Regions from separate parts of the Cellvibrio chitinivorans genome, predicted to be linked through region 3. Evidence: predicted binding sites of a transcription regulator. Region 3 holds the regulator's gene; each other region holds the start of a gene.
The links. The regulator sigma-54, encoded in region 3, starts transcription at its own class of promoters, with help from an activator protein. The targets are predictions, from matches to a motif close to TGGCACANNNNTTGCNNT.
Positions count from the first base shown of each region.

Region 1 (7,722 bases), on a different contig from region 3:
ACCGGAGACACGCGAACATTTTTACCCACCACAATGGTGCCAGTGCGCGAGTTGATAATCACCTTGGCAACTTCTTCACCCATAGTGACCTGCAGGTTTTCCAGCATCGCAATAAAATCGACACGCTGCGCAGGATTTGCTGGTGAATTCACCATGATTGAAACGGCATCTATCGGGCGCGCAACATCTGGTCCTAATAAATTATTTACACTTTTTGCCAAAGCATTTGCAGTGGTGAAATCGGCGCGGTGCAAATTAAAAATAATCGGCTGGCCACCAGCGAAATTGGTTTCCACCATGCGCTCTACAATCGCACCGCTGGGAATGCGCCCGGCGCTGGGAATATTTACGGTGATTTTTGAACCATCACTACCTGATGCGCTTAACCCACCGACCACTAAATTGCCTTGGGCAATGGCGTAAACTTTTCCATCCAGACCTTTTAATGGAGTCATTAACAGGCTGCCGCCACGCAAACTTTTGGCGTTACTGATGGATGAAACAGTTACGTCAATAGTTTGACCCGGCTTAGCAAATGCGGGCAATTCTGCTTGAATCATTACCGCCGCAACGTTTTTCATTTGCATACGCATACCTTCGGGTACAGTAATGCCAAACTGTTTCAACATGCTATTGAAAGACTGAATCGTAAAAGGCGATTGGGTGGTTTGGTCGCCGGTGCCATCAAGGCCAACAATCAAACCGTAGCCGACTAATTGGTTAGAGCGCACACCCGCTACGCTGGCGATATCTTTAATGCGTTCGGCTTGCACAACTGAACTTGCCAGCAATGCAATCGCGATAATTAAAAAATAAATGCTACGCATAAAAGAACCTCGTTAAATCCAACTTCATTTTTTCTTGCGATCTGTAGATCACAAGTTTTGATAACACATTAGAGCGGCCACAAACTGCTATTAAAAAAGCGTGACAACCAACCCATAGATGAAGAATTTGCCAGCTCGCCTGTGCCGCTATAAGAAATTTTTGCATTGGCAAGACGGGTGGAAAGAATAGTGTTGTCCGGCGCTATATCATCCGGGCGAATCATGCCGCTGATACGAATAAATTCATCACCGCGATTCAAGGTAATCCATTTTTCACCGCGCACCATTAAATTTCCGTTGGGTAAAATTTCTGCCACTGTCACGGTGATGTTGCCTTGCAGGCTGTTGCTTTGATCCGCGTCGGCGCTGCCATCAAAGGTGCGATCCTGCTCCAGCGTTGTTGTTAATTCACGTCCTTTAAACGTTGGGTTCGCTCCCAACAGTGGCCCGGCATTAAAATCCACTGTGCTTTTTTTGCCTGTCGCTACGCCAGACGATTTTCTGGAAACAGTACGCTCACTCAAGGTAACGGTAATCACATCGCCAACAAAATGCGCTTTGCGGTCATCAAACAAATTCAGTCCGTAAGCATCCTGATACAAAGAGCCTTCTGTACGCTGCGGAATTGGCATAGTCGCAGCGATGGTAGGCGCATAACGAGGATCATCTGGCTCTGGTTTTTTGTTGGAAAAACAACCACTCAAATTGAGGCTGAGTAAAATTAAACTCAATACCGAAATCAGTGATGTTTTAGAGTTAAGAGTGCGCATAATAAAATCACTCAATTAAAGATTTTGGGTGATGTACTGCAGCATTTGGTCAGCTGTAGACACCACTTTGGAATTCATTTCGTAGGCGCGTTGAGTGGTGATCATATTCACCATTTCTTCTACGATATCGACGTTGGAGTTTTCTAACATCCCCTGCTGAATAACACCCAAGCCGTTTTCACCCGGAGTACCTTCTACCGGATTACCGCTTGCAACTGTTTCAACAAATAAGTTTCCGCCGATGGGTTGCAGACCCGAGTGATTAACAAAATCCACCAGTGTGATATCACCCAATTGTTGTGGGTCTACCTGACCTGGGGTATAAGCTTCAACTGTTCCGGTTTTTCCGATGGAAATTTTAGTGGTGCCTTCGGGAACGATAATCGCCGGCTCAATAAAAAAACCGTCGGCATTGACCAACTGCCCTTCACCATTTATTTGCAATTGCCCGTTACGGGTGTAAGCAAGCGTGCCATCGGGCATTAACACTTGCAGAAAGCCGTGACCGTCAATTGCCACATCCAATGATTGTTCGGTGACTTGCAAAGTACCTTGGGTAAATTCTTTTTGAGTGGCGACCACACGCACACCTGCACCCAACTGCAAACCCGATGGCAATTGAGTTTCTTGCGTTTGCTGAGCACCGGGTTGACGTTGGTTTTGATAGAGCAAATCTTCAAAAATTGCGCGATCACGCTTAAAACCAATGGTGCTGGTATTCGCCAAATTATTGGAGATAGTGGTTAACTGGCGATCTTGCGCCGACAAGCCGGTTTTACTGACATAGAGAGCGGCGTGCATGATGTTTTCCTCTGGTTTACGACTGGTGATAACTCAATCGTTAAAAATTTGATTGCTAATTTGTAGCGAATATCGACTAAGACATTTGTAATAACTGAGCAGAACTTGCCGAGTTTTCTTCAGCCGTTTTCATCACTTTCACTTGCATTTCGTATTGGCGTGCAAGGCTGAGAATTTGCGTGAATTCATCAATCGCATTGACGTTACTGCCTTCCAACATATTGCCGCGCACAACTACTTCAGCAGCGGGCAATGCGTTCAACCCATCGCGCTGACGAAACAAACCGTCATCACCTTTTTCCAAAGCTAATACATCAGGATTGACGAGCTTCAGGCGCCCTACTTCCACCATTGCTTCCGGGCCTTGCCCTTGGCCAACCATTGAAATAGTGCCGTCGGAGCCAACTTGAACGATGGTATTTTCAGGAATATTGATCGGGCCATTAGCACCCAATACTGGCAAGCCATTAGCGGTACGCAACATGCCGGTTTCGTCCGTCATAAAATTACCGGCGCGGGTATAAGCCTCTGTGCCATCGGGCGCTTGTACCGCAAAAAAACCATCACCTTGAATGGCAACATCTAAAGGACTGTCGGTGGCGATCATCGGCCCCGTAGCGAAATCTGCACGTGGTGATTCAGTCATCGCGTAGGCGCGAGTTGGCTGACCATCGCCGTAATAAACACCCATGCTGCGCGCCTGCTCAAAGTCAGCACGAAAGCCGGTGGTGCTTAAATTAGCGAGGTTATTGGCGCGATTGGCCTGTGCCAACATGTTGTGCTTGGCGCCGGTCATAGCGATAAAAAGCGCTTTGTCCACAATGATTCTCCAGAGTTACCTACGCGAATTCACATAACGAAAGTGAGCGTTGGTTTTTTGGCAGATTTGCCGTTATCTGGAGTTTTGCAAGAGCAGTGCCAATCTGAGAAATATCATTAAGACATTGAAATTAAAGGGAATAAAAGCAGAAGGCACTACCAACAAGCGGCAAGAGTCCGACCATGAAAGAGGAGAAAAATACGGAGGAAATTATGAAGCGGCAAAGAGCTTCCGCCCTTTGCCGCTTAGTCATTTATTCAGAAACTGAGCGCGAAAACTTATCTCAGGTTGAGAATAGTTTGCGTAGTCGCATTGGCGGTTTCGATGGTTTTTGCGTTCGCTTGATAGTTGCGCTGGGCAATAATCAAATTCACCAACTGCTCCGACAAATCCACGTTGGATTCTTCCACCGCACCAGCAGTGATATTACCTAACTGCGATGAGCCAGGCGCGCCAACAATCGCCTCACCAGACTCAAAGGTCTGCGCCCACATGGTATCGCCCGAGGGAGATAAACCATCCACACTGGCAAAGTTAGCTAATGCTACCTGCCCCAATACTTGCGCTTCACCGTTGGTAAAACGTGCAAACACAATACCTGTGTTGCTGATATCCAATCCCGCTAAACGACCAGTGGCATAACCGTTTTGATCCAACTCTTCTACCGCAAAGACACTGCCAAATTGAGTACTGCCCTCAAGATCAATCTGAAAGTTGGAGCTAGCAGGAGGCTCAGCAACGGGAATAGTTCCACCTTGCAGTACGTTCAGTGGCCCAAGTGCGCCTATTGGTTCGCCATCAGTACCTATCGGCGTCCAGTTGGAAATCAAAATTGCATCCGTCATGCTGCTATTAAGGCTGCCATCGGGATTGAAGTGCACATCAAACGATGCCATTGTCGGCTCAATATTTTGTGGCGACGGCAAGGTTGGATCTGGATCACCTACGTTTTGCCCATCGATTTGTACGTACATTTTCCAGTGGTTAGCTGATGTGGTTGGATCGGCCGGATCGTAAGCCTGCTTCACAAAATACTGACGCATTGAATGCACATTACCCAAACTGTCGTACACAGGTGTAGTGGTCGCGTGGTTAAAGGTATCTTGATCGTTAGGATCAAATGCATTGATTGGAACTGGAGTGAAGAACGTTGGATCACCAATCGCACCAAATAAAATCCCACCAGAAACCGGCGTGGTTGGCTGGCTGCTCGCAATTGAGTAGCCTTCTTGCATGGTGATAGTCACCTCTCCACCCACTTTAACTGCACTATTAACCAAGCTTGGATTGGCAACTGTATCTAATGCAGAGTAAACCCCTTGAGCACCGATGATGCCGACAGCATCACCTGCTGCTGCGAATGAAAATTCCAGATCACGGCCAGTTGCAGAAACCACTTCAAGATCGCCAGTCAACTCATTCACACTTGCAGTGATACCAAACAGAGTCGAGCTACTGAGCGCATTGATTTCATCAGCCAATTCAGTCATATCAGCAACAGTGGATGATGTCAGGGTTACACCATTGATCGTAAAAGTTCCCGTGTTATTGGTGAAAGGTATGGCAGGACTAGTTGCGGTTGCAGGAATTTCACGCAAAACAGTTGCAGTGGTACGTGCCGTTGCACTGATACCCGCCAATGAATTTAATTCCGATGCAGTTTCATCTGCACCCGCACCATATTTACTTATGTAAGTGATGGGTGCTGCATTATCTGGCCCTTGAATGACCAGAGTATGAGATGCGTAATCATTGGTCACTTCAGGCTCACCTACAGTGACATCAGTTGTGTTGTTGATATTGTTTATCGCAGTTGTTAACGCATTGCTTCCGCTAACAACAGAAATATCTAGCACCGAAGAAACACCGGATGACAAATCGCGCATTTTCAAACGACCATCAGTATCAACAAATGCTTGTACATTCAGTGGTACTGGGCTGCTAAAGTTTTGGTTGTTAATTTCATTCGCAACAGCGGTCAGGTTGTTATAAGTTCCAGCACTGATGGGAATATCAACAGTTTCTGGAGTAACATTTCCTGGCACCGTACGTGAAAGTTGTAACACAGTTGCAGCGGCAGGCACTGGGTCAACCACGATAGGCGATGCAGCAGAAGCCGTTGCTGAGACAACATCAACAGTTGACGTAGTCGCTTCTTTCAAGCCCAGCATCGCATTGCTAACACCGGTACCATTGGTGTCAAAACGCTGACCGGTTGACTCAAGCACTAATTCATTGGAATCCAAATTGTAGGAAGCATAAACGCCTGTAGTTTGGCGTGGATCTTGCGAACTTACATCAACACGTAAATCACCCAACACACCGGCGACATTACCTTCATCATCCGCAGCAAAACCTTGCAGCAATGCGCCGGAACCATTAACGATATTGCCGTTTTTATCTAAACCAAAAGCACCGGCGCGGGTATAAAGACGCTCACCATTTTTTTCGACGATAAAAAAACCTTCACCATTAACCGACAAGTCCAATTCGTTTTGAGTGAATTTCAAATTACCTTGGGTAAATTGCTGGCGAATATTTTGAATAACCACACCGCTACCTGCAGTGTTGGAACCGCCACCTAAAAGTGTGCTTGCATATACATCGCCAAACTCAGCGCGCGAACTTTTAAAACCAATCGTACTGGCGTTGGCAATATTATTTCCGGTTACTTGCAGATCAGTATTAGCTGCACGAATTCCGCTTAACGCTGTATTGAACGACATATCACACCTCGACCATATCGATTAATGGTTTGTATCAATTAAATTGTTTTACGTTCGCTGCATCGACGGCACCCAAGAGCGCCAAATTCAATGTCAGTTCGCCGTTATCGCCCACAGTTACGCTGTTTACGTTGAGACTCAACCAGGTATTCAGTGCTTCTGTTTTTCCATCCTGCATTGCAGTCACTTCAAAACGATATTTACCAGCACCGACGATTTCATCTTCGCTTGGCTCCCAATCAACCAACTCACCATTGACCTCAAATGCTTGGCCATCCCAACGGAAAACAGTTTCGCCACTAGGTACATCGCCGACTGGAATGGCCTGCACCAATGCACCGGATTCATCGTAAATATTGACCTTCATGTTGGAACCGGGCAGATCCAGATTCACGCTACCCGACACAATTCCACCGGTATTCAACATACTGGTATCGGTTTCCACTGTGACACTGCGACCAACTAGCGATGATGCTTGTAGCGCGTTGTTCGACATAAAACTGCTGAAGGTAGTATTCAAACGCTCAATACCTTCAACCGAACTGAATTGCGCCAGCTGTGCAACAAACTCACTGTTGTCCTGTGGGCTGAGTGGGTTTTGGTTATTCATTTGAGTGATCATCAACTCAAGGAATGCCGCCTGCCCCAATTCATTGGTATTTTTTTTGGTTTCAGTTTTATTCGCGATACTTAAATTATCGGTAACGCTACTGCTGGAAGTTGCGCTGGATACGGCCATGATCTAACTCCTTACTGACCCAAGGTCAGCACACGCTGAACCATTTGTTTGGCTGAATTCATCACTTCCACATTCATTTGGAATGAGCGCGATGCGGCAATCATGTTGGCCATTTCTTCTACCGGATTTACATTGGGGTAATACACGTAACCTTCTTCATCAGCCTTAGGATGAGTCGGCTCATAGCGGCGCTCCAAGGGAGCATCACTCTCGACAATCCCGAGCACTTGCACACCGGCAGCCGCATCCAATTCATTGTTGCTATAGGTGCCCTCCACTGCCGCTTCACGCATGGCATTTTGATGCATGGCAGCAAACACTGGCTGACGACTGCGATAAACCTCATTCACACTGGAGCTGGCCGATTGCGCATTGGCCAAATTGCTGGCGGTGGTGTTCAAGCGCAGACTTTGCGCATTCATTCCAGTGCCGGCGATATCAAAAATATTTCCAAGTGCCATGATTGAGTACCTACAAAATTCGATCAGAAACAGGGTTAGCAGTGCTGTCCAAACGGCTTATTCGCCACGAATCGCCGTGCGCAAACCAGTGAACTTGCTATTTAAAAACTGAAAGCTCGATTGAAACGCCAAGGCATTTTTCATGTATTCGGCATGTTCGATTTGATCTTCCACTGTGTTGCCATCAATCGATGGCTGTTGCGGCGTGCGATATAAAACATCGCCTTCATTAGTGCTAAAACCACTGCCATCAATATGACCGTTTTGAGTGGTCGCCAGATCAAAGCTGCTCGATGCCTGCATTTTCTGGTTCAAGGCTTGCTTAAAATCCAAATCTTTCGCTTTGAAATTCGGGGTATCGATATTAGCGAGGTTATTTGCCAGCACCGCCGCACGGTCAGAGCGAAAACGCAGTGCTGTTTCGTGAATCCCGAGCGCTTTTTCAAAAGAGATGGACATATGCGTGTGCCTTCTGGTGATGACTGGCGGCAACCAATGTGGTTATAGCCTTTTGTTACTTACAACAAAGCAAAACTTATGCCAAACACCAAAAACATACGTAAGACATTGTTTTTAAA
Region 1 is NZ_JAYKKN010000002.1:343,775-351,496, reverse strand. Features, by position in the region: gene SPL68_RS08265 (flagellar basal body P-ring protein FlgI) at 1-827, opposite strand, end outside; gene flgH (flagellar basal body L-ring protein FlgH) at 896-1,597, opposite strand; gene flgG (flagellar basal-body rod protein FlgG) at 1,613-2,398, opposite strand; gene flgF (flagellar basal-body rod protein FlgF) at 2,475-3,218, opposite strand; gene SPL68_RS08245 (flagellar hook-basal body complex protein) at 3,497-5,944, opposite strand; gene SPL68_RS08240 (flagellar hook assembly protein FlgD) at 5,979-6,683, opposite strand; gene flgC (flagellar basal body rod protein FlgC) at 6,695-7,144, opposite strand; gene flgB (flagellar basal body rod protein FlgB) at 7,202-7,603, opposite strand.
Region 1: flgF (flagellar basal-body rod protein FlgF) is a predicted target of sigma-54. The motif match lies at 3,302-3,319, and genes of this name have one in related genera.

Region 2 (7,722 bases), on a different contig from region 3:
CTAATCGCATCGCCCATTTGTGCAAAGCTTGGCAAAAGTTTGTCGTTGGCATTTTCAGCAAGGCGCGCATCGGAGGCGACGATATACACAACAAGCAACAATACAAAGGGCAGCATGCCCAATAGCAAATTAAGTGGCTTTGATGGTGTTAGGTTAATCAGTCTCTTCATTTTTATAACTGCTTCGTAGTGGTATGGATGATGCAATCTGGTGATTTTTTATTTGTGCTCCCGGGCAGACCCGGGAGTGATTGCAATTGAAAATGAATTAGAGTTTTTTATCGGCAGCCATTTGCATGTAGGTTGGATCAAAGCGCAATTTCACATTGTCTTTATCGCCATACACGCCTTTAGGACCAGCTACTCCAATAAAACCAGCGTCAGGTGCGCCATCGCCCAGCAAGCCGTGGTCAAAAGAAAACTCGGCCACTTTTTGCATGGTTTTTAACAGCTCGTCGCTATTAATTAATTCCAGAGCAGAGGCCGGGGTGTAAAACATTTTGGTGCTGGCGAGTTGTGCTTCGAAACCGGCAAGGTCGGTGCCTGATGCTACCGCCATAGAGGTTTTAGCGGCGGTAGCAGCTTTGTCGGATGCGCTCATCACGCCCATGATTTCATACCAAGCGCCGACCAATGCTTTACCGAATGCAGGATTGGCTTTTAAGGTTTCAGTGTTGACGATCATCAAATCCATAATTTCACCGGGGATTTGTGACGAATCAAAAACTTTGGTGCTGTTGGGTTGGGTGAGAATTTCGCTCAGCAAAGGGTTCCAGGTAGTGACGGCGGTGACATCTTTAGTGCCGTAAACCGCAACCATATCGGCATCGGAAGTGTTGACGACTTTTACATCGGCTTCTTTCAATCCAACGGTTTCCAAACCGCGCGCCAGCAAATAGTGAGATACGCTCAGTTCAACCAAATTTACGTTCTGGCCTTTAATGTCTTTCAGGCTTTTTGCACCTTTAAGCACTATGCCATCGTTGCCGTTGGAAAAGTCGCCGACGATCAGCGCGGTGGAGTCCACACCGCCAGCTGCGGGAATAGTGAGTGCATCCATATTGGTCATCACACAGCCATCAAACTGACCAGCGGTGTATTGGTTGATGGATTCAACGTAATCGTTGATTTGCACTACTTCGATTTCGATACCGTATTTCTTTGCCCATTTATCGATAATTTTTTGCTCGGCGCCGTAGCCCCAAGGCATCCAGCCAACATAAATGGACCAGCAGACTTTGAAGGGTTCAGCAGCACTGGCAAATGCGGCAGATAGAGAGAGTGTAAGAGCCAGTAATACTTTTGTAAGACGGGGATGATGCAACATGTATAACCTCCAGCGGTTCGGTGACATCGGCGCAAGCATGGGAGCACTCTTGGCGGTTAGGCCATTCCTTCTCCCGGGCTTTTGTCCCGCCGTGTAACCTCAAGGATATGCGTGATGTTTTGGCATATCACTGTGGAGGTCGGATGCTCTCGGACCAGGCATCAACTTGAAGGCTCAAGTGATCGGAACCCTAGCGCCCTATTTGGTAACGCAGTTTGTTGAATAGCTAAAACCGCCCAGAGTGCGAATCAGTTATTACACAGCGTCTATCGCAATATGGGTGCCAATTTTGCAAATGGCTGATTTTGAAAGGGGTTTGGGTGGCTGAGAGGATGATTATCTTTTTTTGTGTGATCTTTTTTGGTGCCGCACATGGTGCATGGTGATTGTTTTGGTGCATAAGGCTCAGGTGTTTATGAGTTGAGTGTTTTTATCGATAAATGAATGCTTGCGGCGAATTGTCTGAATGGTGCTATTTTTAATTTAAGCTGTGAGCAAGGTCTTATTGTGTCTGGTAGAAATTTCTCAAGCTGTTAAGATTGTCGCTCAGGACAACCTTGACAAAAGGCGTAAAAGTGCGCTTGTAGGTTTGTTGGCGCGCTAATCCAAGCGATAGTAGTGGTTATTTACTAGGTAGATGGATAAGGCTAGGGAACATGAACTTCATGGAAAAACACGGAATAATTATGAATAACTCGGGTTTACCAGGCTCTGATGCTAATAAAAATTCACCCTATTCAGCGGTGGCTATGTCAGAGCAGTTGGTCATTCAATATCTCAAACATTGTCGCGATCTCACACGCGGCTTTGCGTACCGTGTTTTTCCCAATTTTTGGCGGCAGTGGTGCAAACAGGTTCTGGAGATTGCCCAGCAGGCCAAGTCCAATAAAGATCAGGTTGCCTTATTTGAAACCCAAAACCTCTTGGCCGCAGTGCAACAGGCTGCTGAGCAAGAGTTTTGCCAGCATCTGGCCAATGGCTTTGTTAAATTCAAAAACAAATCGCTCAATACCCTGACCGGCGAAGAGCGGTTCAGTGGCGATATTTTATCGCTGGTCGAGCACTCAGATCTTGAAGAGACGATTGCGATCACCTCTATTACCCATCGCGCCGACAACTTTTTTGCCGAGCAGCTGTGGGCGTTACAGCAGCGCTTAGCCCTATTAAATGATGGCGAAAAAATCGATGAGCGCGCCAATCCCGCCAGCCCAGTGCAATTTTGCGAGGCACTGCGCAAGCTGCTGAGTAATTTGGATGTCGATGTCAAAACCAAAATCATCGGCTACAAATTATTTGATCAGGATGTTATTGGCATGTTGGATAGCCTTTATGCCGAGCTGAATGACTATTTGGTACGCCAGAATTTATTGCCCAACCTGCGCTTTGTTCCCACTAATGATCATGCAGCTGATTCCAAGGCGGAGGAGGCGGTGCAGGATGATCCTTCCGAACGCATTGATGAGTTCGCGCAAGAGCAGCAGCAAGCTGAAGAGGCGCACCAACATCAGCGCCGTGCGAGCGATAAGTTATTAAGCGGCGCGCTCAACCCTAACGATATTCAGTATCAAAACAGTTTGTTAAACGCGATTCGCTTGTTGCAAACCCATGTCACACAAGCATTGCCAGCTATTCAAGCAGCGACTTTTGTGCAGCAGACAATGGCGCCAGCTTCACATTCGATGGCGCAACAGCAAGCGGCGCCTACTCCGGCGATGGCCACAGCCGCACCAACCAATTTGCAGGTATACACCCAGCCCCAATTGGTGGGGGTGTTGGAGCAAATGCAAACCCGTGCGTTGGAAGTCACCCAGCAGGCTTTTGCTGCCCATGAATCTGGTCCAGTGCCGATTGCGCCGCAAACGGTAGCTGAAGTTGGGCGCAAGATGATGGAGCAGATTGCCAGCGAAAATGAAAACGGTGCTGTAGAAGCGGGCGATATGCAGACCATTGATCTGGTCGGTATGTTGTTTGAATACATGCTTTCCGATGATCACCTACCGGATTCGGTGAAGGCTTTGCTCAGTTATTTGCACACGCCGTTTTTGAAAATCGCGTTTATCGATAAAGATTTTTTTGAGCAGCCGGAACACCCTGCGCGAGTGCTGTTAAACAGTCTGGCGGAAGCGGGGGTGCGCTGGGTGAGCAACGACGGTAGCGACCAGTACGACATCTTTACCAAGATCAAAACCACAGTGTTTCGCCTGTTGCAGGACTTCAAAAACGATGTGCGCATCTTTGCTGAACTGCTGATCGAATTTAATGCCTATACCCATAACGTGGCGCGGCGGCAGGAGTTGATGGAGCGGCGCGCGTTGGAAAAAGCGCAGGGCGAAGAGAAACTGCGTGAAGCCAAAATTCAGGTGAATACCGAGGTACGCAGCCGCACCGATAATCGCGAAATGCCCTCGGCTATTTTGTTACTGCTGCTGCAGCCATGGTCGGATTATTTGTCGTTTATCTTGCTGCGCTACGGCGATGCCTCCGACAGTTGGAAGCGCGCATTGCAAGTGATCGACGATTTGCTCTGGACGCTGGAGCCCAAAACCACCGCGCAGGATAAAACCCGTCAAATGGAATTGCAGGATTCGTTGCTTGCGGCGATTGAGCGCGGTTTTCAAACCATTGGCTATGAGCAGGCAAAAGGGCGCAAGTTGTTGGATGCGGTCACTTCATTGCAGCGCATGGCGCTCTTGAGCCGCAAAGCGGAACCGGCACCGGCGCCTATGCGCACCAAGCTGGAATCTCTAGCCGATGAAAAAGCGGGTCATGCAGTGACGCAGTTGCAGCCGGTGTTGCCGGAAGAGGCCAAATTGGTCGATAGCCTGAAAATGGTTGAGTTCGGCACTTGGTTTGAGTTTGATGGCGGCAAGCGATTGAAGGTCGCGTGGTACAACAAAAAGACCCAGCACTATATGCTGGTGGATCAGCAGGGGCGTAAAGTGTCCTTGGCGGCAGGGCTGCAGTTGGCGCGTGATATGCTCGCTGGCCGCGCGAAAATTATCGCCGGTAGTACCAAGCCGTTTTTTGAGCGCGCCCTGGAAAATATTTATCAAACCCTTAATGAACGGGCTGATTCCCTCAAAGTTGGTAATGCATCATGACCCACAACTGCTCGCGTGAACACGACAGGGAGTTGGAGCGCCACACTATCAATGGCGATGTGGACGTGTACGATAACCTGCGCGATCAATATATTGGTCGCCTGGTGAATATTCACGAACAAGGTTTGATGATTATGGGCGACTTGCCCATTGAGGAAGATCGCCTCTACACGCTGGATTTGCATGTGCCCGAACCAGTGAACGGGCAGTTGGTGATTCAGGTCGGCGCCGATTGTTTGTGGGCAAGAGATGCAGACTTGTCCGGTAAGTACTGGACCGGTTTTTCGATTATCGATGCCTCGCCGCAAGCAACAGAATCCATTCGTGCGCTGGTCGATTTATTGGGCGAGGCTTATTAGCGGCGGGATGTTTAATGTCCTTCAGCTTTAAAGTAAATCGGTAAACACAATTCCAAGCGCAAGCACTTCCATATCTGTGTTGTAGTCGATCAGGCTGTAACCGTACCCTTTGAAATACTTCAGTTGTCCGCGCAAATTGGAGCTGATGGGAAAGCTCCAGCCCAGCTCCAGTGCGCCGCGATTATCCGCCTCCAGATTGTTGCGCAGCATCAGGCTGTAAATATTCTCCCTGTGTTTGTAGGCGCTTTTGAATTCAAAATTCCCCATATAGTCGGTGATGTCCGGGTTGTCGTCTCCATCCGGGTCGCCGGGGTATTCCTGTTCTGGTTCGGGAATGCGATACCAGGGCGTAAATACAAACGCTAAATTGCCGCGCTCAAATACGCTGTTGAACATCAAGCGGTTCCAGCTGCGCGATAAAAGTCCACCTTGGCCATTGGATTGATGGTTGAGCACAAAATCATTTTGCACATTGCGAAAGCCGAAAAGGTCCCAATCGTTGGTGAAGCTGAGCATCAATTCCGGCTCGTGGTTGCTCTCGCGGAAGGGTGCTGAGTCGCTATCGCTATAAAGCTGCCAGAGCGAGTGATTGGTGTAGCCCAAATACAAATGGCCGTTATCGCCAAAGATATTTTCACGCAGCAGGATTTTGATGCTGAGCTGAAAGTCCACCTCGGTTTTACTCAAATCGCTGAGGATTTCATTGTCCGCCTCGCGGTAGGGCGTAGTGTTGGGGTGGCGAGTAAAGCTGATCGGCAATATGTAGTTGCGTTTGTGGGGCGTAAGTACAAAGCGGTTGGAGCGATTGAGCGCTTCCAGCGTCATGCGCTGGTTGAGCACAGGCTCCTGCTCGGTGCTGGCGATGGTTTGCTCTTCTACTTCTGCGCCGGGCTGTTGTTTGGCATGGAGCAAGCGGCAGGCGTGTTTTAACTCTGCGATAGTCATGGATTCTGCCGCGCCAATAACCGAGGCTTGCAAGCATTGGTTTAATGCCTCGGTCGATAGCTCGGGAAGGGTTTCGGCTGAATCGGATGATGCGGAAGTAGAGTTTGCTAAGCAGATTGGTGCGGCAACTAACAGCGAGCAAGTGAGCCAGAAATGTCGCATTAAGAGTTTCCTATCAAAGCCGAAAATGAGCTTCATTGTAGGAAACCGCGACAAAGAGGCAAGGACTTAGCGCAAATTAGTAGGACTGCACCCAGACTTCAATATCCTGCTCGTGCCACTGGGTTAGCAGATGCACGCCTTCATCCACCACCTTCAGGTAAACATCGATAATGTCGGTCGCCAAGCTGAACAAACGGCTACTGTCGGCGTTGATCTGGTGCGGATTAACCACATCGCTCTCCACCATCGAGAGCAAAAACTCCAGTTTTATCTCGTAACTTTTTAGCTGGCCGAGCAGGCTTAAATCGCTATCCAGTAATCCCTCAAGGCGCTTGGTTTGATGGCGCAACTTTTCATTGTTCACTCGTGTGCATTGGATGACGTAACGCAGCTTGCTGGCGAAATCTTTGTCGCAATAACCAATGGCTGAGGCATAGGTTGCCAGTGCGCGAATGCGGCCAATCTGTTCTGCCACTGACGGCATAAGGCGAGTGGCAAAGTGCAGCACTTCCAGATATTTAAAGCGGTTAGGATAAATACTTTCATCGCTGTGGATGATGGCAGGCTCGATCATATCCGGCATGGATTGGGAGGTCGGCAGCTCCAGTTGTTTGCCCAGCGCGGCGACCATGCTGAGCAGTTGTTCGATCAGATGGCAGTGCAGCTCGTAGTTATCGATAACACTGTCTTCCTGCCAGTCGCGGCTAATGGTGAGCCAGGCGTTGCTCAGGTTTTCCTGATCGCGTGGGCTGAGCAGGCTGGAGCTACGCGCAGAGAAGGCTTGCAGCAATTCCAAGCGGCGCTCCAATTGAATCTGTAAGTGCGAGAGTTCATCGCGAAATTGTTGGTTGCCACCCAGCATCCCCATAGTCATACCGCGATGGCGCTGCACGGCTTTGATCATATGGATAAGCTGTTTGGCGAGGGTCAGGGCATCTAACCGCTGCTGATACAGGTCGCAGAAATGTGCAAATTGATTTGGGCCTTTGCCACGAGATGGTGCAATAGAGGTTGCCCCCTGTGTGTTGATGGTGCTTGCTGCCATTCTTTGTTCCACTCCATATACCTGTAAAGACCACAAACCAAGGGGCGATAAGGGCGCCTTGGTGCGGTGTTTGTCGTTTTCTGGCGCGGCTATTCTAAGTTAGCCGTCTTTATTGAAAATGTTTACCTCTAGGCTTCTCTCACCACTACAGCAACTGCTATGCCAGTCGTAAACAGCGATTTTGCATAGATGATAATTCTCGCGCAGATAAAAATTGCACCCATAATAAATCTGGCTAAGATAGGCTTATTCATAGTGTCAAAACGACAATAATAAATATGGCAATAGCGCAATGCTGCCAGCCCTGGAGTCCTGTTATGCAACCCAAATCTGTTTCTCATATCGTCATAGCAGGCGGTGGCACTGCCGGTTGGATGACGGCTGCTTATCTGGCGCGCTGGCTGGAATCGACAGATATTCGTGTCACTCTGGTGGAGTCCGATCAGATCGGAACCGTGGGGGTGGGCGAGGCCACTGTGCCGGGCATCCATGAATTTATTCAGCATCTTGGCGTGCGCGAAAGCGAATTTATCAAAGCGACTCATGGCACTTTCAAGCTCGGGATCGAATTTGAAGGCTGGGCTGCGCCGGATAAATCCTTTTTCCACCCATTTGCTGGCTATGGTGTCGATATTGAGGATCGCCCTTTTTATAAAAGTTGGTGGCAGGCGCGTGAGCAGGGTTATGCCCCAGGTTTGGAAGAGTTCTGCTTGGGGACTCAACTTGCCCGTGCGGGCAAGTTTGCCCAGCCGAGTTTTGACCAAGAAAGCCGTCTTGCCTGGTA
Region 2 is NZ_JAYKKN010000003.1:398,377-406,098, reverse strand. Features, by position in the region: gene SPL68_RS11600 (ABC transporter permease) at 1-170, opposite strand, end outside; gene SPL68_RS11595 (putative urea ABC transporter substrate-binding protein) at 268-1,326, opposite strand; guanidine-I (ykkC/yxkD leader) riboswitch at 1,395-1,531, opposite strand; gene SPL68_RS11590 (DUF1631 family protein) at 2,013-4,427, shown strand; gene SPL68_RS11585 (PilZ domain-containing protein) at 4,424-4,786, shown strand; gene SPL68_RS11580 (phospholipase A) at 4,814-5,893, opposite strand; gene SPL68_RS11575 (hypothetical protein) at 5,970-6,938, opposite strand; gene SPL68_RS11570 (tryptophan halogenase family protein) at 7,256-7,722, shown strand, end outside.
Region 2: SPL68_RS11595 (putative urea ABC transporter substrate-binding protein) is a predicted target of sigma-54. The motif match lies at 1,595-1,612, and genes of this name have one in related genera.

Region 3 (7,722 bases):
GCTCAGGATGTAATCATCGGGATTGATATCGTCGTAGTTGTAAACCATGGCAGTGCTGTCGATGCTGAATCAATAAAAGGGCGCGCAGCTTAGAGCAGTTGGTGCAGAACAACAACCTTTGCGGCTGGCATTGGTTAAACAATAGGCGATTTATTCGCCTTCTTCAAAGCGGTCGGCGATAAGCGCGCGTATCGCGCAGAGTGCAGCCTCGGCGTCATCGCCTTCCACACTGACTTCTAAAGGGGTGCCTTGGCTGGCGGCCAGTAGCATTAATGACATCACACTTTTGGCATCGGCCCAGTTGCCTTCGCCTACACGCGCCTGCACCTTGGCCTGATACTGGTTGGCTAGAGTTGCAAGCTTGGCGGCCGCGCGGGCATGGAGACCGCGTTTGTTGATGATGTCGAGAGTTTCGGTGTACATGATCTAGTGTTTTTTGTGTTTGTTAATATCGCGATGACGAACCTGCACATCGCTAAATATCTGGTCGAAGTGTTTTTGTAAGCGTTCGGATAAGTACACTGAGCGGTGTTGTCCGCCAGTACAGCCAATAGCGATAGTGATGTAGCTGCGATTATTAGCCTGATAGCGCGGCAACCAGCGGGCCAGATAATGCTCGATATCCTCGTACATCTCCTTCACGGTCACCTGCTCTTCAAGAAAATCGATGACCTCCTGGTCCTTACCTGTCTGTGGGCGCAAGCTGGGCTTCCAATGCGGATTGGGCAGGCAGCGGGCATCGAATACCAAATCTGCATTAACAGGTACGCCGTGTTTGAAACCAAAGGATTCAAACAAAATCGCCATGGTCGATTCACTGCGGCCAACCACGCGCTCTTTTACCAAGTCGCGCAATTCATGCAGATTAAGATGACTGGTATCGATTACCTGATCGGCGCAGTCACGGATCGGCTCTAGCAGTGCATCTTCTGCACTGATTGCTTCCTCCAAACTGGTGTGCTTGTCAGACAGCGGGTGTTTGCGGCGGGTTTCACTGAAGCGTTGAATTAATACCGCTGGCTGCGAATCCAGAAACAGGGTTTGGAAGGGCAGGTGCGCCTCTTTGAGCGTGCTAATCATCTGCGGGAAGATCGCCAAATCTTGCCATGCATTGCGCACATCTATACCAATCGCAAAGCGGTGTTGGTCATCTTTGTGGATTTGAATCTGGGCGACTAATGCGGGTAGGAGGCTAACGGGCAGGTTATCAATACAGTTGAAACCCACGTCTTCAAGGACGTGAAGCGCTGTACTTTTCCCCGAGCCGGACAGGCCGCTGACAATCACCAGATGCATAAGCAAATCCTGATAATGAAAAATCTATTTAATTGGTAAGTGCAGCTTCAAACAGTGCTTCATTACTACTTGCCGCACGCAGGCGTTGGCGATAGTCACTTTTGTTCAGCGCTTCAGCCAAGGCAGCGAGTGTTTGCAAGTGTTCGCTGTGCGCATCTTGCGGCACTAACATGGCAAACAGAATATCGACAGGTTGTGAATCGATAGCATCAAATTCGATTGGGTCAGCCAAGGTAATCAAGGCGCCAACCGTGCCACTGCAGTGTTCGATGCGACAGTGGGGGATGGCAATGCCGTGGCCAATGCCAGTAGAGCCGAGGCGTTCGCGGCCAATCAGACTGCGGAAGAGTTCGTCGGCGTCAATGTCAGGAATATCCTGGGCAATGGTATTGGCCAAAATTTCCAGAGCGCGTTTTTTACTGCCCGCTTCAATACCGCACAGGGTGCGGCCGGGGCTAATCAGGGATTGAATTTGCATGGCAAGGTATGCTGGGCATCTCTCAATAAGGAATGCCGGCACCCTGGGTAAGGGTGGCGGCATCGGGTCTATTAATGATGTGAGCGTCCGCGGGTTAGCGGTGGCTGCGCATCTTCTCTTTGTGCTTGATCAATTGGCGGTCGAGCTTATCGACCAATGCATCAATTGCGGCATACAGATCTTCATGAGTTGCATCGGCAAATATATCTTTGCCGCTAACATGAATAGTGGCTTCAGCTTTTTGGATTAATTTGTCTACCGAGAAGATGACATTGGTGCTCGTGATGCGGTCGTGGTGATTGTTCAGTCGATCCAGCTTGCCGGTAACGTAATCTCTCATCGAATCAGTAACTTCTACGTGGTGACCGCTGATATTTATTTGCATAGAAACTTCCTCTCGCTAGAAACAAAAACGGTTGCGGGTTGCGCAACCCTCGCATACATCCATTCATTCTCATCCGAACTTTTGATAGGTGTTCTAACCTGTGATTTCTACGGGCTATCTCATTGCGTACCCGAAATCATATGTTTAGTTCCCGTTGTGATTTGACGGGAGCTAATTAAATCGTTTTGCGTTCATTAGACGGTGGAATATTGAGCGATTCCCGATACTTGGCGATGGTGCGGCGCGCAACCTGGATACCTTGCTCCGCAAGTAAATCAGTAATTTTGCTATCGCTCAGTGGCTTCTTGGGATTTTCGGCGCTCACCAGTTTTTTGATGATGGCGCGAATCGCCGTGGATGAGCACTCGCCGCCGCTATCGGTGCTGACATGGCTGGAGAAAAAGTATTTCAGCTCAAAAATACCCTGTGGGGTGTGCATGTATTTTTGGGTGGTCACACGCGAAATAGTGGATTCGTGCATTTCTACAATTTCGGCAATATCGTGCAGCACCAGCGGTTTCATCGCCTCGGGACCGTAATCCAAAAAGCCGCGCTGCTTTTCGACGATGCAGCTCGCTACTTTGAGTAGTGTTTCGTTACGGCTTTGCAGGCTTTTCAGGAACCAGCGCGCTTCTTGTAGGTTGTCTTTCAGGAAGGTGTTGTCGCTGCTGGAATCGGCACGCTTGACCATGGAGGCATAGTCGGCATTGATCCGTAAGCGCGGGGCGATATCCGGGTTTAGCTCAACAATCCAGCGGCCATCGCGCTTTTCCACGAATACATCGGGCACGACATATTCGGTATCGCCGGTGGCAATCATGTCGCCCGGGCGTGGGTTTAAGCTTTGGATTAACGCGACCGCCTGACTCAATTCTGCTTCTTTGAGTTTGGTGCGGCGCATTAACTGGCGATAATCGCGGCTGCCAAGCACCGGCAAATACTGTTTTACGATCAGCTTGGCTGAGTCTAGAAGTGGTGTTTTGGGGTCAAATTGCTGCAATTGCACCAGCAGACACTCGGACAGGTTTTGGCTGCACACACCGCAAGGGTCAAACTGTTGCAGGAGTTTTTGTACTGCAACAACTTCATCCAGCTCCAGCTCTTCCAAATCGCTGCCCATGCCTTCGAAGATTTCTTCGATGCTGATGGAGAGCATGCCGCTGGGTTCTACTGCATCAATAATGGCCATGGCCAGAATGCGGTCGCGATCCGACATGGGAGTCAGATTCAGTTGCCACATCAAGTGATCATAGAGGGAGTCAGTTGCGGCGCGACGGCTTTCAAAATCGCTGTCTTCGTTGTCGTAATTACTGCCGCTGCCGCTTGAAGAAGCTTGGTAAACATCATCCCAGCTGGTATCTACCGGCAGGTCGCTTGGGATTGAGTCGCTCCAGTCACCGCTGTCGGCGCTGAAGCTGTCGCCTTCGCCGTACACATCGCTATCACCAAAGGATTCGGTATCGCCACTGAAGCTTTCGCTTTCACCAAAAGAGTCGCCACTGTCGTTGTAGTTATTGCTTTCGTTGTAGTTGTCAGTAGCTGATGAGAAGTTTTCGCTGGCGGTAAAGTCGGTGCCGTGGTCGGTTCCAGCTTCGGCGGCGATTTCCAATTGGCGCGTGTAATCCGTCTGATCCTGTTCGCTGCCTTCGTATTCCGTGGATGAGCTGGGAGAGTCATAGCCCTCTTCGACTTCCAGCATAGGATTGGAATCGAGCGCTTCCTGAATCTCTTGTTGCAGGTCCAATGTCGATAATTGCAAAAGGCGAATAGCCTGTTGCAACTGGGGAGTCATGGTCAGCTGTTGACCGAGTTTGAGCTGGAGAGATTGCTTCATTATGTGAACGACAAACCCTTATAAAGCAGGATGAAAAACATCAGATAGGTGGAGTTTAGTCAGGGTTTGGCGCGCAAGCAATACGGCTAAGCAAGCTTTGTGCCTAATGAATAAAGATTGTTACTTGTCAAGTTGTTTGTGTGTTGCCTATGGTGCTGTTGAACGGTGTTTGGTAACACACAAACATTTGAAATTCTGGCTTTAGAGGCGGAAGTGTTCGCCTAGATAAACTTCGCGCACCTTGCTATTACTCAGTACGGTGTCGGCATTGCCTTCGGCAATAATGTGGCCTTCGCTCACGATATAAGCTGTTTCACAGATATCCAGTGTCTCGCGTACGTTGTGATCAGTAATCAGGACACCGATGCCGCGATCTTTCAGGTGGCGAACAATCTCTTTGATATCGTTTACCGAAATAGGATCAACCCCGGCAAAGGGTTCGTCGAGCAGGATAAATTTAGGGTCAGTTGCCAGCGCACGAGCGATTTCCACCCGGCGGCGTTCACCGCCAGACAGTGCCATACCCTGACTGTCGCGGATGTGAGTGATGTGAAATTCGTTCAGCAGCGACTCCAGTTTTTCGTTGCGCTGCGCGCGATCCAAATCCTTGCGCGTCTCCAGAATCGCCATGATGTTATCGGTCACTGTGAGCTTGCGGAAAATCGACGCTTCTTGCGGCAAGTAGCCAATGCCTGCGCGAGCGCGGCCATGAATTGGCAGATTGGTGAGATCGAGATCATCGATAAAAACAGTGCCGTTATCGGCAGGAACCAAGCCTGCAATCATATAAAAGCAGGTAGTTTTGCCTGCGCCGTTAGGACCTAGCAGGCCGACGATGTGGCCACTTTCTACGGTGATGGACACATCGATAACAACCTGACGTTTTTTGTAGCTTTTGGCGAGGTGGCGTGCGTGCAGACTAGGCATAAAGATTATTGCGCAGCGTTGGAAGATGATTGGGAGGAGCGTGGGGCTTTGTTGCCACGCTGGATAATCTCGATGTCGCCACCCTTGGGCGGAATAACAATTTCGATGCGTTGACCTTGACCGGTTGTGCTCTTGGTGCCAGCGGCTTTCATCACTTCTTTAAGCAGATCGTAATCAATGTGCGGGCCACTCATGACTGCGCCGTTTTGCTCGACCGACGCATCCTCAATCAATATCAGGTGTTCATTGTTGGGTGTATAGGTGATTTGTTTTGCGGCAGCGGTGACTATGCCTTGATCATGATCGGGTTGCTGCTGAAAGCGCGCAGGGCTACCAGTGGCGATCATCTTCTCCACGCTGCTGTCGGGGTTGGTGTGAATCACAATCGAATCGGCTGAAATTTTTAATGAGCCTTGTGAAATTGTTACCGAGCCCGTGTAGGTGGCGACGCCATTTTTTTGGTCAACGGTCAGGTTGTCGGCCGAGCCGCGAATGACTTCGTTTCTGTCATCGGGTAATGCTTGAGTGGTGGTGCTGTAGCCAATTACTACAGACGTCATCGCCAACAGCAATGGGGATAAAAAAGTACGGAATTTAGCGGGGATCATAAACAGCCTTAACCTGGGACTTTAATTGCAGCCGACTCTGAGCCAGGTCGGCATCCATACCTATGGCATCTATCTGACCTTTAGCGCTGCGCATCTTAACAGCTTTGTCGGTCTCCGCGAATTGTTCGCGTGCGCGCACCAGTAATTCTGATGTGGTGATTTGAATTAACCCCTGTGTTGGCGTCTGCTGCTGAATCAAAACGTTATCGATTAGGCGCAGCAAGTGCCCATTGGTTTCGCTGCGGCCGGTCTCGGCGGTAACCTGCCAGGGCGCGTTGGTTTCGACATCGTAAAACGCCATTTTTGGCTGCGCGATCAGTGTGTAATCCTCGGCGGTTGGGCCTTCGGGATTAATCTGGTAGTGAGTGGCAAGCGGTGTTTCCAGCTGAAAGTGCAGTTTGCCTTGGGGATCGAATTCGCGCGTTTTAATATCTTCCATATAAAACTGCGGGAAGCTGCTGGTGTTGTAATTGTGCTCGGCCAGCTCAGGTTTTTGGCGTAGAGAAAAGGCGAAGTAACCGATTGCCAGTACTAGAGCGACCAACCAAGGCGCTGGTATATGTTGGTGGATTTTATTCATGCGCTGCATTAATGACATGACTAATCCTTGCCGTGATTAGCTAGATAGGGCGCAAGTGCTGCATCAAAAGTACCTTGCGCTTGCATGATGAGATCGCAAGCAGCGCGCACAGCGCCTTCGCCGCCGCGCTCGCGGCTCTGCCAGTGGGCACGAGTTGCCACGCTCGTATGAGCGTTGGCCACGGTGAGCGCAAGTCCTACACGAGTCATTACGCTCAGATCGGGCCAGTCATCACCCATAAATGCGATCTCGCTCAATTCATAGGAATGGCTTTGTAATATCTCTTGCAAGGCTTCCCACTTGTCTTCGCGCCCTTGTACCAGTATTTCGATGCCGAGATCACTCGCGCGGCGCGCGACCAAGTGGCTGGTGCGGCCAGTGATAATGCCGACTTTTACACCGCTTTTTTGCAGCGCCTTCATGCCTTGGCCGTCGAGGGTACTGAAGGATTTAAACTCCTCACCATTGTTGCCAAAGTAGAGGCGGCCATCGGTGAGTACACCATCGACATCGAGTAATAGTAGTTTGATTTGCGCTGCGCGTTGATTTACTTCTTGAGGTGTGAGCAGGTTAGAGGTCATGCGGGTTTCCATTGATCAGATAATCCCTGCGCGCAGCAGGTCATTGATTTTTACGACACCAACCAGCTTTTTTTGTTCGTTGGTAATCAGTAATACGTTAATTTTTGCTTGTTCCATTAGTGCTAGTGCTTCGGCGGCAAGGGTGTTTTCGCGCAGCATTTTGGGGGATGTATTCATTAATGTGCCAACCTTGGCGGTGCGGATATCAACGCCGCGATCAATGCAGCGGCGCAGGTCGCCATCGGTAAATATGCCGAGTAACTGATCGCCTTCCATTACCGTAGTCATGCCAAAGCCTTTGTCGGACATCACCATGAGTGCATCGAGCATTTGGGTGTCGGGCGATACGCGCGGAATATTGTCACCACTGTGCATAACATCGGTGAGGCGCAACAGGAGCTTGCGTCCGAGCGCGCCGCCGGGGTGGGAAAAGGCAAAGTCTTCCGCAGTAAAGCCGCGCGCCTCCAGCAGAGCGATGGCGAGTGCATCGCCCATGACCAAGGTGGCAGTGGTGCTTGATGTGGGGGCAAGGTCGAGCGGGCAGGCTTCGTGTACGACGCTGATGTCCAGATTGATTTCTGCCACTTCGCCCAAAGTGGATTGGGCATTGGCGGTCATGCTAATGATCTTGATTCCCGCGCGTTTGAATAGCGGTAGCAGGGTGACGATTTCGTTGGATGAGCCCGAGTAGGAAATGGCCAGTACAATATCGTTTTTTGTGATCATGCCCAAATCGCCGTGGCTGGCTTCGCCCGGATGCACAAAGAAAGCGGGGGTGCCGGTACTGGCCAAGGTTGCTGCGATTTTGCTACCTATGTGGCCTGATTTGCCCATGCCAGTGACGATAATGCGGCCGCTGCAATTCAGGATCATCTCGCAAGCGGCGGTAAACTGGCCATCGATACGTTCGCTCAAGGCGCTTACTGCGTCCGCTTCGAGGCGGATGGTGCGTAGGGCGGAGCTGACATAATCGAACGCGGTCATAGGCGGTTCCAGAGCTTGGGGGAGTTCAGTCCGGCATTATAACTTTCAG
Region 3 is NZ_JAYKKN010000005.1:5,254-12,975, reverse strand. Features, by position in the region: gene yjgA (ribosome biogenesis factor YjgA) at 1-48, opposite strand, end outside; gene SPL68_RS13860 (HPr family phosphocarrier protein) at 151-423, opposite strand; gene rapZ (RNase adapter RapZ) at 427-1,296, opposite strand; gene ptsN (PTS IIA-like nitrogen regulatory protein PtsN) at 1,325-1,774, opposite strand; gene hpf (ribosome hibernation-promoting factor, HPF/YfiA family) at 1,869-2,159, opposite strand; gene SPL68_RS13840 (RNA polymerase factor sigma-54) at 2,335-3,993, opposite strand; gene lptB (LPS export ABC transporter ATP-binding protein) at 4,195-4,920, opposite strand; gene lptA (lipopolysaccharide transport periplasmic protein LptA) at 4,926-5,528, opposite strand; gene lptC (LPS export ABC transporter periplasmic protein LptC) at 5,515-6,126, opposite strand; gene SPL68_RS13820 (KdsC family phosphatase) at 6,129-6,689, opposite strand; gene SPL68_RS13815 (KpsF/GutQ family sugar-phosphate isomerase) at 6,705-7,673, opposite strand.

Region 4 (7,722 bases), on a different contig from region 3:
CAATGCCAATTCGTTGCCTTTGGCCTCCGCTGAGGAGTTTTCCATCCTGTCCCAAACTGGTATGAATTCCATTGGGAAGTTTGGATACAAAATCTAACGCATTGGCTTGTTCTAATGCTTTGGTGACCTGAGCAAGATCGACGTCTTTTTCCGCTATTCCAAAAGCCACATTTGCAATGACATTGTCATCCAATATAAAGATATGTTGAGGTACATATCCAATGCTTGCTTGGTAGGCCTCCTCAAGTTCGGTGTTATTGGTAATTAGGTTTCCGTCTATTTTTAATTCACCGGTTGCAGGGTGAAGTAAGCCAAGAATGACATCAGCCAGTGTTGATTTCCCTGACCCTGAAGGGCCTGCAATGGTATTAAGTGTGCCTCGTTCAAAACGGATGGAAATATTCTGTAATGCCAATTTTTCTGTGTTTGGGTATTGGTATGAAACCTGATGCAAACTAATGGCTTCAATCGATGGAATGCTTTGAGCTGGTATCGTTGGTTTTTGTTTATTGCTTACGGAGAGTTGATTTGACAGCTCGTTAACAACAGCGCCATTGGCGCTTATCACAGAAATCGATTTATAAACTTGTTGCATTGTTGGCAATAACTTATAACCAGCCAAGGCGTAAATACTTAATATTGAAACAACGGATGCGTTGTTTCCCTTGTCATTCAGCAGCATGAGTGCGAAAAGTAATATCGCACAAAAAGAAATTGTTTCGATGGCGAATCTGGGAAGATCCCCGGATAGAGCTATATAGGTATTTGATTCAAGTCCGGTTTTATTTATTTTGTGAAATTCTGTTGTGTATTTGTGCTCAAGAGAGTTGAGTTTTATGTCTTTTATGCCAATAAAGGATTCGGAAAGTATTTTTTGAATGAGTTTATTTCTGTGTGTTACTACATCGCCGTGATGTTTAAGTGATTTTTTGATGATTGCATAAGTGGTTATGTAGGCAAGGCCAATGAGAACTGCGGATCCCATAGCAATAAATGGATCCAATATAATTAATCCGATGAGAATAATTGCGGCAACAAAAAGCTGGCTGCATAAATTTAAATATTGCTGAAGAACCATATAGATGAAACGTGGTGCTTCAGATGAAATTATTGAAATAACTTTATTGTAGTTATGCATTTTGTGAAATAGATAATCTCTGCGGATAAATGTGTCATAAAGTCTTAGCTGTATATTTCCTCCGATATAAACCGAAAACCGCAGTTGCACCCATAATGTAAAAGCATTGACTGTATTTGCTACCAAAATCATCAGCATTGACAACAAGGCGAATCCAACAATAAAGGATTGGTGATCAGTGAATTTTCCGTAATTATACAAATATGAAAAAAATTGGTTGGTTTCAATCGCTTGAGGATTTGAGATCAGTCCAATAAAGGGGGCAATACTTGCGACGCCGACAACCTGAACTATTCCAGAAAAAGCGAAAAAAATTTGTAGTAGTAGCATTTTCTTGCGTTGTTCTTTACTTAAAACCGAATAAATATTTTTGATGATATTTAATATATACATTATGATTTTTTTCTGTTTAAAGAATGGTTGATGGTTTTGACGTTAATTTATGCTGGTCAGGCTGCCGTTGTACGCGTTGTGCATTTTTGTGCATATGGAAGATTTATCCCATTTATTTATTGCATAAATTTGTCCATTTTTCGCAATTTTTTCCCGCAGATCGTCATCGGTCAGTAGCAGTTCAATTTTTTCGGCGAGTGCTTTGCTATTTCCAGCGGGAAATAGCAGCCCAGTTTCATTTTGAATGATTGCTTCATTGGCGCCGCCGATATCTGCGCTAATTGTGGCAATTCCAAGCTGGAGTGCTTCAACTAGTGATCCTGCTAGCGCTTCAAAATAGGTGGGTGTTTGCACGGCGATATTTGCAAAACTAAGTAGTTTTAAAGGGTTTTCGCGGTAACCTATAAAGCTGACTTTGTCGGAAAGGTTATTGGCGCAGACATAATCGATTAATTTTCTCTCGTAATTTCTTTCTGTAGTTGATTTTCCCGCCGCACCAACGAATATGACTTTAATGCGAGGGCAGTGAACTGAGAGTTGTGTGATTGCCTCTAACAAAATATGTTGGCCTTTTTGAGGGCATATGCGCCCTATAGATAGAATTGTTTTTCTATCTTTGTCTTTGAATAGGGCTGCGTCGCTATCCAAGAGCGGGGGTTCCTGTTGGCGTCTTTCAGTTGCATCAAAAGGTGAGTGAATTACGTGACATCTTTTGAGGTCGAGCTTCAGATCTTTCAGAAAGCGATTCATAAGGTTCACACCAACAAATAAATATAGCCTTGCGCTATCTAGCATTTTTCCCTGGGCCCATCCATATTCATCCCAATGTCTAAAGTAATAGATAAGATCCGCTTTTTTCGCCTTGGCGATTGCATAGGGTAAAAAGTGGACGCCAGTATTGGCTTGTACTATGTCTATATTTTTTCCGGCTAATTTAAATCTTAGTTGCGTTTTCAGTGATATTTCATTTGCAAAATCAATCAAGGCAAGTATCTTTTTTCCAAAAAATAACAGAATTCGATTGGAGGTAGCTTTAAGTAAAATTTGCGTATGCGAGTATTTTTTAGGGTAGTTGTAAAATGAAAATAGCCTGATTTTTTTTATATTACTCGTGGTCTTTCGCGAGTAAAGCTTGTTCAGTTGATGTAATGTACAAATATAAAAATTATAGGCCGGCGACTCGATAGCTACATCGATCGCTCTTGCAGTTGATCCGCCAGCGGATTCTGCCAGATCGACAATTAGTATATCTTTAGTCGGTTTCATTTCCTTGGTCGTCTATTAAGGTTGTGCATTAGTCTCACGCGAATACTAATGCGCCAATGGCTATTGTAGGCGTGCAATTCTACCACAAGGATTACTAAGGGTTGATTGCAGTTCAACTGGGGGGGGGTAATAAAAAAGCGAGCCTCAAATGAGGCTCGCTTTTTGAGGGAAACTATGGTGCAGGGGGCGATTTATTATGCTTTTTTCGCTTGGCGACGACGAGATAAGCCAAGCCCCATCAACCCAAGGCCAAGCAAAACAGCAATGCTAGGCTCTGGGACATTTGTTTGTGTCTCAGGAACTATAAAGTACTCAAGTCCTTTAACTGAGAGATCGTCATTTATTCCTGCAGTGGAGAATTTGACTGTATCAAACACTATTGCCAGTGGTGCGTAACTGAGAGTTTGCTCTCCATTTATTTGCTCTGAATTATCGCCGTAAATTGTTTGTGGGGAGTTGGGTGCTATTAACTCTACGCCGTCTAGCCAAAATGATATATAGGCTACCTCGCCACGTACGGGATCGCTTCCATCTCCTGCAGGTTCATTTGCGCGATTAAAAAAATCTGTGATAAAAATTTTCTCGACCCACACGTCGCTAGTAAATGAGATTTCGATAAACTCTGTAAGATCTATTTCATCAGGTTCTTTGAGTCCGTCAACTCCTAGGCCATCTATTGCATCGTAATAGAGTTTTTCTCCTGCTGGTCCTGCGGTAACAGTGACGATTCCGTCGGTGTAGCTGGTTAGGCCTCCGGCAGAATCCCATGGCGCTGAAGTAAAGTCGATAACTACGGCATTTGCTTGGGCTGCAGCAAGTAGCGCACCTGCGGCAAGTAATTTAGTTGTGAGTTTCATTGTCTATCTCCATGATCTGTGAGTGATTGACGACCAACCTGGGCCGTTAAGCTTCATGAGCATAGATCGTGCCACCATAAAAAATCCTTTTAAAACAATTGGTTGAATAGAGTGCAGGATTTTTGAATGTAAATTTATTCGACATTTTTATTGTTTATGGCTCGGTACAAAAAGAGAGTCCGCTCTGCATTTTTTTGGCTGGTATAGATGCTTTTAAGTTGGGTGGTGATGGGATGATGCAAAAGGTCCGATATCTTTTCGCTGTAGCCTTCAGGGGTGTGTGCGTCAACCAGTAGCTCCGGCTGTTCACTTAGAATTTCGCTCAATCCGCCTACGTCATGGGCAATTAAAGGTTTGCCCAAGGCAAGCGTTTCCAAGGCGGTCATTGGTGTGCCTTCGTGATCGGAGCACATGATGACTATATTTAGCGCGGCAATTGCATTGATGGAGTCGGTTCTGTGGCCGTGAAAAATAACCTGCTGGTGGATGCCAAGTTGTTGGGCGAGGTTCATTAGCTCCAGTTTCAGTCGCCCGTCGCCAATAACATGAAAAAGCAGCTTGATGTCTGGATGTTTGGCAATAACCTGCTGTGCGGAGTGGAGAAAAAGGTCGACGCGCTTGACTGGTTCAAGCCGGCCAATGATGCCAATGTGACATTGAATATCTGGTATTGAGCTTATATCGTCTGCCGGAATTTGTTGGCGGAGTTTATCCACATCAACCCCATTTTGAATTACCTGAATCTTGTTTGCCGGGAAGATTTTTTTTAGTTGTATATAAAGATTCTCGGATACAGAAATGACCGCATCTTGTAGGTATTTCCCGCAAAAATTATCCAGCAAAATAATGCCTTTTTTTAGTCCAGATGTTTTGTGCTCAGGCGCGCCGTGCGTTGTTCTCACTGAGGCGATTCGGCGAGTGATGCTTTTACTGGCAATAAAGTTTGCGATGGAGCCGAGAATATTTTCTTTCTGGCGGTGGGTGTGAATAATATTGGGTTGAAACTGTTTGATAACTTCAATGAGGCGCCTTGTTATTTGAATACTTGAGAGTTGTTGTTCATCGATAACCACAGTAGTAATGCCAGCCCGTTTTAATCGTGTCTCAAGCTCGCCATGATTCATCACCGCAACCATGATGTCACAATCTCTGCTTAGGGTTGTAATGAGTGTAAATGCTTGCGTTTCTGCGCCAGCCCAAAGATCTCCGGAAATAATGTGCAAAACTTTGAGGCGTGAGGTTAGAATCCCGCTTGGATTATTGATGCTCGGTGTTGCTGCAGTGGCGTACATGGGGCGACAACTTCACTTGATGTGTTAGGGAAAAAAGAGAGGGTTTGATGTTAACATTTTTATTTTGGTTAATTGGGATCGCAGCTACTTATAGCTATTTTATTTATCCGGTCATTCTGCGTTTATTGGTGTTTAAATCTGGAGTCAAGCCTGCGCGAGATGCTGCCGCCGAATACTCTTCCCCTAACAGCCTTTCATTGATTGTTACTGCTTACAATGAAGAGACGAGAATCCGTGCGAAAATTGAAAACAGTTTACAGCTGGTTGTCAGTGATGCGGATCTTGAGGTCATCATCGCATCGGATTGCTCGGAGGATGATACCGATAATATTGTGAGTGAATATGCTGCGCAATCGGTACGTTTGGTGCGTGCGCCAGAGCGTTTAGGTAAGGAGCATGCGCAGCAGTGTGCAATTAAAGAGGCAAAAGGCGAAATACTTGTTTTTAGCGATGTGGCGACAGAAATTCCAGCTGATGCTTTGCAAAAGTTACTGGCGTATTTTCAAGATCCAAGTGTTGGAGCTGTTTCCAGTGAGGATCGTTTTATCAGTCAAGATGGTGCAGTAGCTGGCGAGGGTGCTTACGTAAAATATGAAATGTGGCTGCGCCGTCAGGAGTCCAAACTAGCGGGGCTGGTGGGTTTAAGTGGTTCTTTTTTTGCGGTGCGAAAATCCTTATGCGATGAGTGGGATATTCATTCGCCTAGTGATTTCAATACTGCCTTGAATACAGCCAAAGCAGGATTGAAGGCGGTTACTGCTCCTGATGTACTGGGCTTTTATCAGGACTTGAAGGATCCATCAAAAGAATACCAGCGTAAAATCAGAACAGTTATTCGTGGCATGACTGGTTTGTCGCGTCACGCCGAGGTATTGGGTTTTGGTAAGTTTGGATTCTTTTCCTTTCAGGTAATTTCTCATAAGTTAATGCGTTGGCTAACGCCTTGGTTTTTGTTGCTCTTCTTCTTACTAAATGCGCTGATTGCTAGCAGTGGTGTGCTTTATTCATTTTTATTTTTAGGACAATTGGCATTTTATGGCCTAGCCGTTGTCGCGCATTTTTTACCGGGTTTGCAATCCATCTCTATCGTTAAATTGGTGTATTTTTTCGTACAAGTGAATATTGCACTTTTGGATGCTTCAATTAAATTTCTCGCCGGTCAGCGCATGACAACTTGGAAACCTTCTGCGCGATGAATCTACATGGCGACCTTCCTCCGGTGGGAAATAAAATTTCACTGGGGGCTACATCGGGAAATAAATTGGCTGAACTGTTGCCATCGCATCAGTATTGGGTTGATTCAGGCACATCAGCCTTGGCTTTAGCGCTTGGTGATGCCAAAAATTCTTTTCCTCATCTGACACGCCCGCGCGCCATTATTCCGGGTTACTGTTGTCCTGATCTAGTTGCTGCCTGTGTGTTTGCGGGTGTTGAGCCTGTTGCTGTGGATATAGCGAGAAACGATCCAGCTTATGATTTGGAGTCGTTGCGTACCGTGATGGATGAAACGGTTGTGGCTGTGATTGCCATTAATTTTTTAGGAGTTAGTGAACGGATTGCGCAAATACGCGAGCTTATCGCCCATTTGGGATTGCAGGCTCGCTTGGTTGTGGATAACGCGCAGTGGTTTCCTGTCTCTCAGACTCAAATGAAATTTGATGCCGACTATGTAACTTTTTCATTTGGGCGCGGAAAACCATTGAGTTTGTTGGGTGGTGGATTATTGCAATCCAAAACGCCGCTGGATAAAAAACTCCTGCAAAAAATTGAAGAACCAACCGACAAACCCGCATTAGTAAAGTTGAAGGCGAGAGCCTATAACTTACTGCTGATCCCACAGTTTTACATCTTATTAAATCGCAATCCATTTATGCGTTTGGGGGAGACAAAATATAGTCCGCTAGAAAAAATAACGCGGATGGATGATTATCGCCTCTCATTGTTAACTGAAAATTTTGAGTGTTATTCGCAGTGCGATAATCATTTGCAGCAAGAATATAACCGTGAAATTCCTGATGACTTACAGCAGTTTGGTGCTGTCTATTCAGACCGTTGTCAGAGATTGTTGCGTTATCCTTTGCTATGTCCCGACTCGCAGGCAAGAGACACTTTGCTCACATGCATGCAAAAAGAGGGGCTGGGTGCTACGGCAATGTATAAGGTGGCTATAGATCAAATTGAAGGCGTGGCAGGATTAGTAAGTGTTCCGCTGCCACTAAACAACGCCAAATCCTTTGCCAGCCGATTTATGACTTTGCCGGTACATTCCGGTGTCGGATTAGCTTTTCAGAAAAAAATACTGTCGTTACTGAAATCGAAATAACACACATTGTTAATGCTGTTGCGCACCAATTGTGGGTAAGGAATTCGTCAATTGGACTATTTCACCAGTACAGTCACTGTTGCAATTGGTTTGTGCGACGATTAAACCAAAATAATTATCATGGTTTGCTTTGGCAATAATCTGGATAAATTTTGCTGCCCAGTAATTGCTGGTGTGCATAGTGCCGACTACATATTGGGTGGCAACAGCTATACGTTGCGTCCCGCCAATATGTTTGAAAATCTCAATTTTAAAACCGCTAACATTCGCGAGTGATTGTTCCTGTACCCATTCTGACCGATTAACCATATTGCCGATAAATGGCACTATTTCGTCTCTACTTCCCTGTGGTGTGTTGGTAAATAAATTGACGTTTATGGTTAATCCATCCATTGCGATTACTTTTCGCTCTTTATGGTTAATCTGGGCATCCAGTCGAGCGCCTATTGTTTG
Region 4 is NZ_JAYKKN010000001.1:321,835-329,556, reverse strand. Features, by position in the region: gene SPL68_RS01410 (ABC transporter ATP-binding protein) at 1-1,531, opposite strand, end outside; gene SPL68_RS01405 (glycosyltransferase family 4 protein) at 1,574-2,797, opposite strand; gene SPL68_RS01400 (PEP-CTERM sorting domain-containing protein) at 2,992-3,654, opposite strand; gene SPL68_RS01395 (glycosyltransferase) at 3,789-4,946, opposite strand; gene SPL68_RS01390 (glycosyltransferase family 2 protein) at 4,994-6,142, shown strand; gene SPL68_RS01385 (DegT/DnrJ/EryC1/StrS family aminotransferase) at 6,139-7,269, shown strand; gene SPL68_RS01380 (archaeosortase/exosortase family protein) at 7,279-7,722, opposite strand, start outside.
Region 4: SPL68_RS01400 (PEP-CTERM sorting domain-containing protein) is a predicted target of sigma-54. The motif match lies at 3,711-3,728, and genes of this name have one in related genera.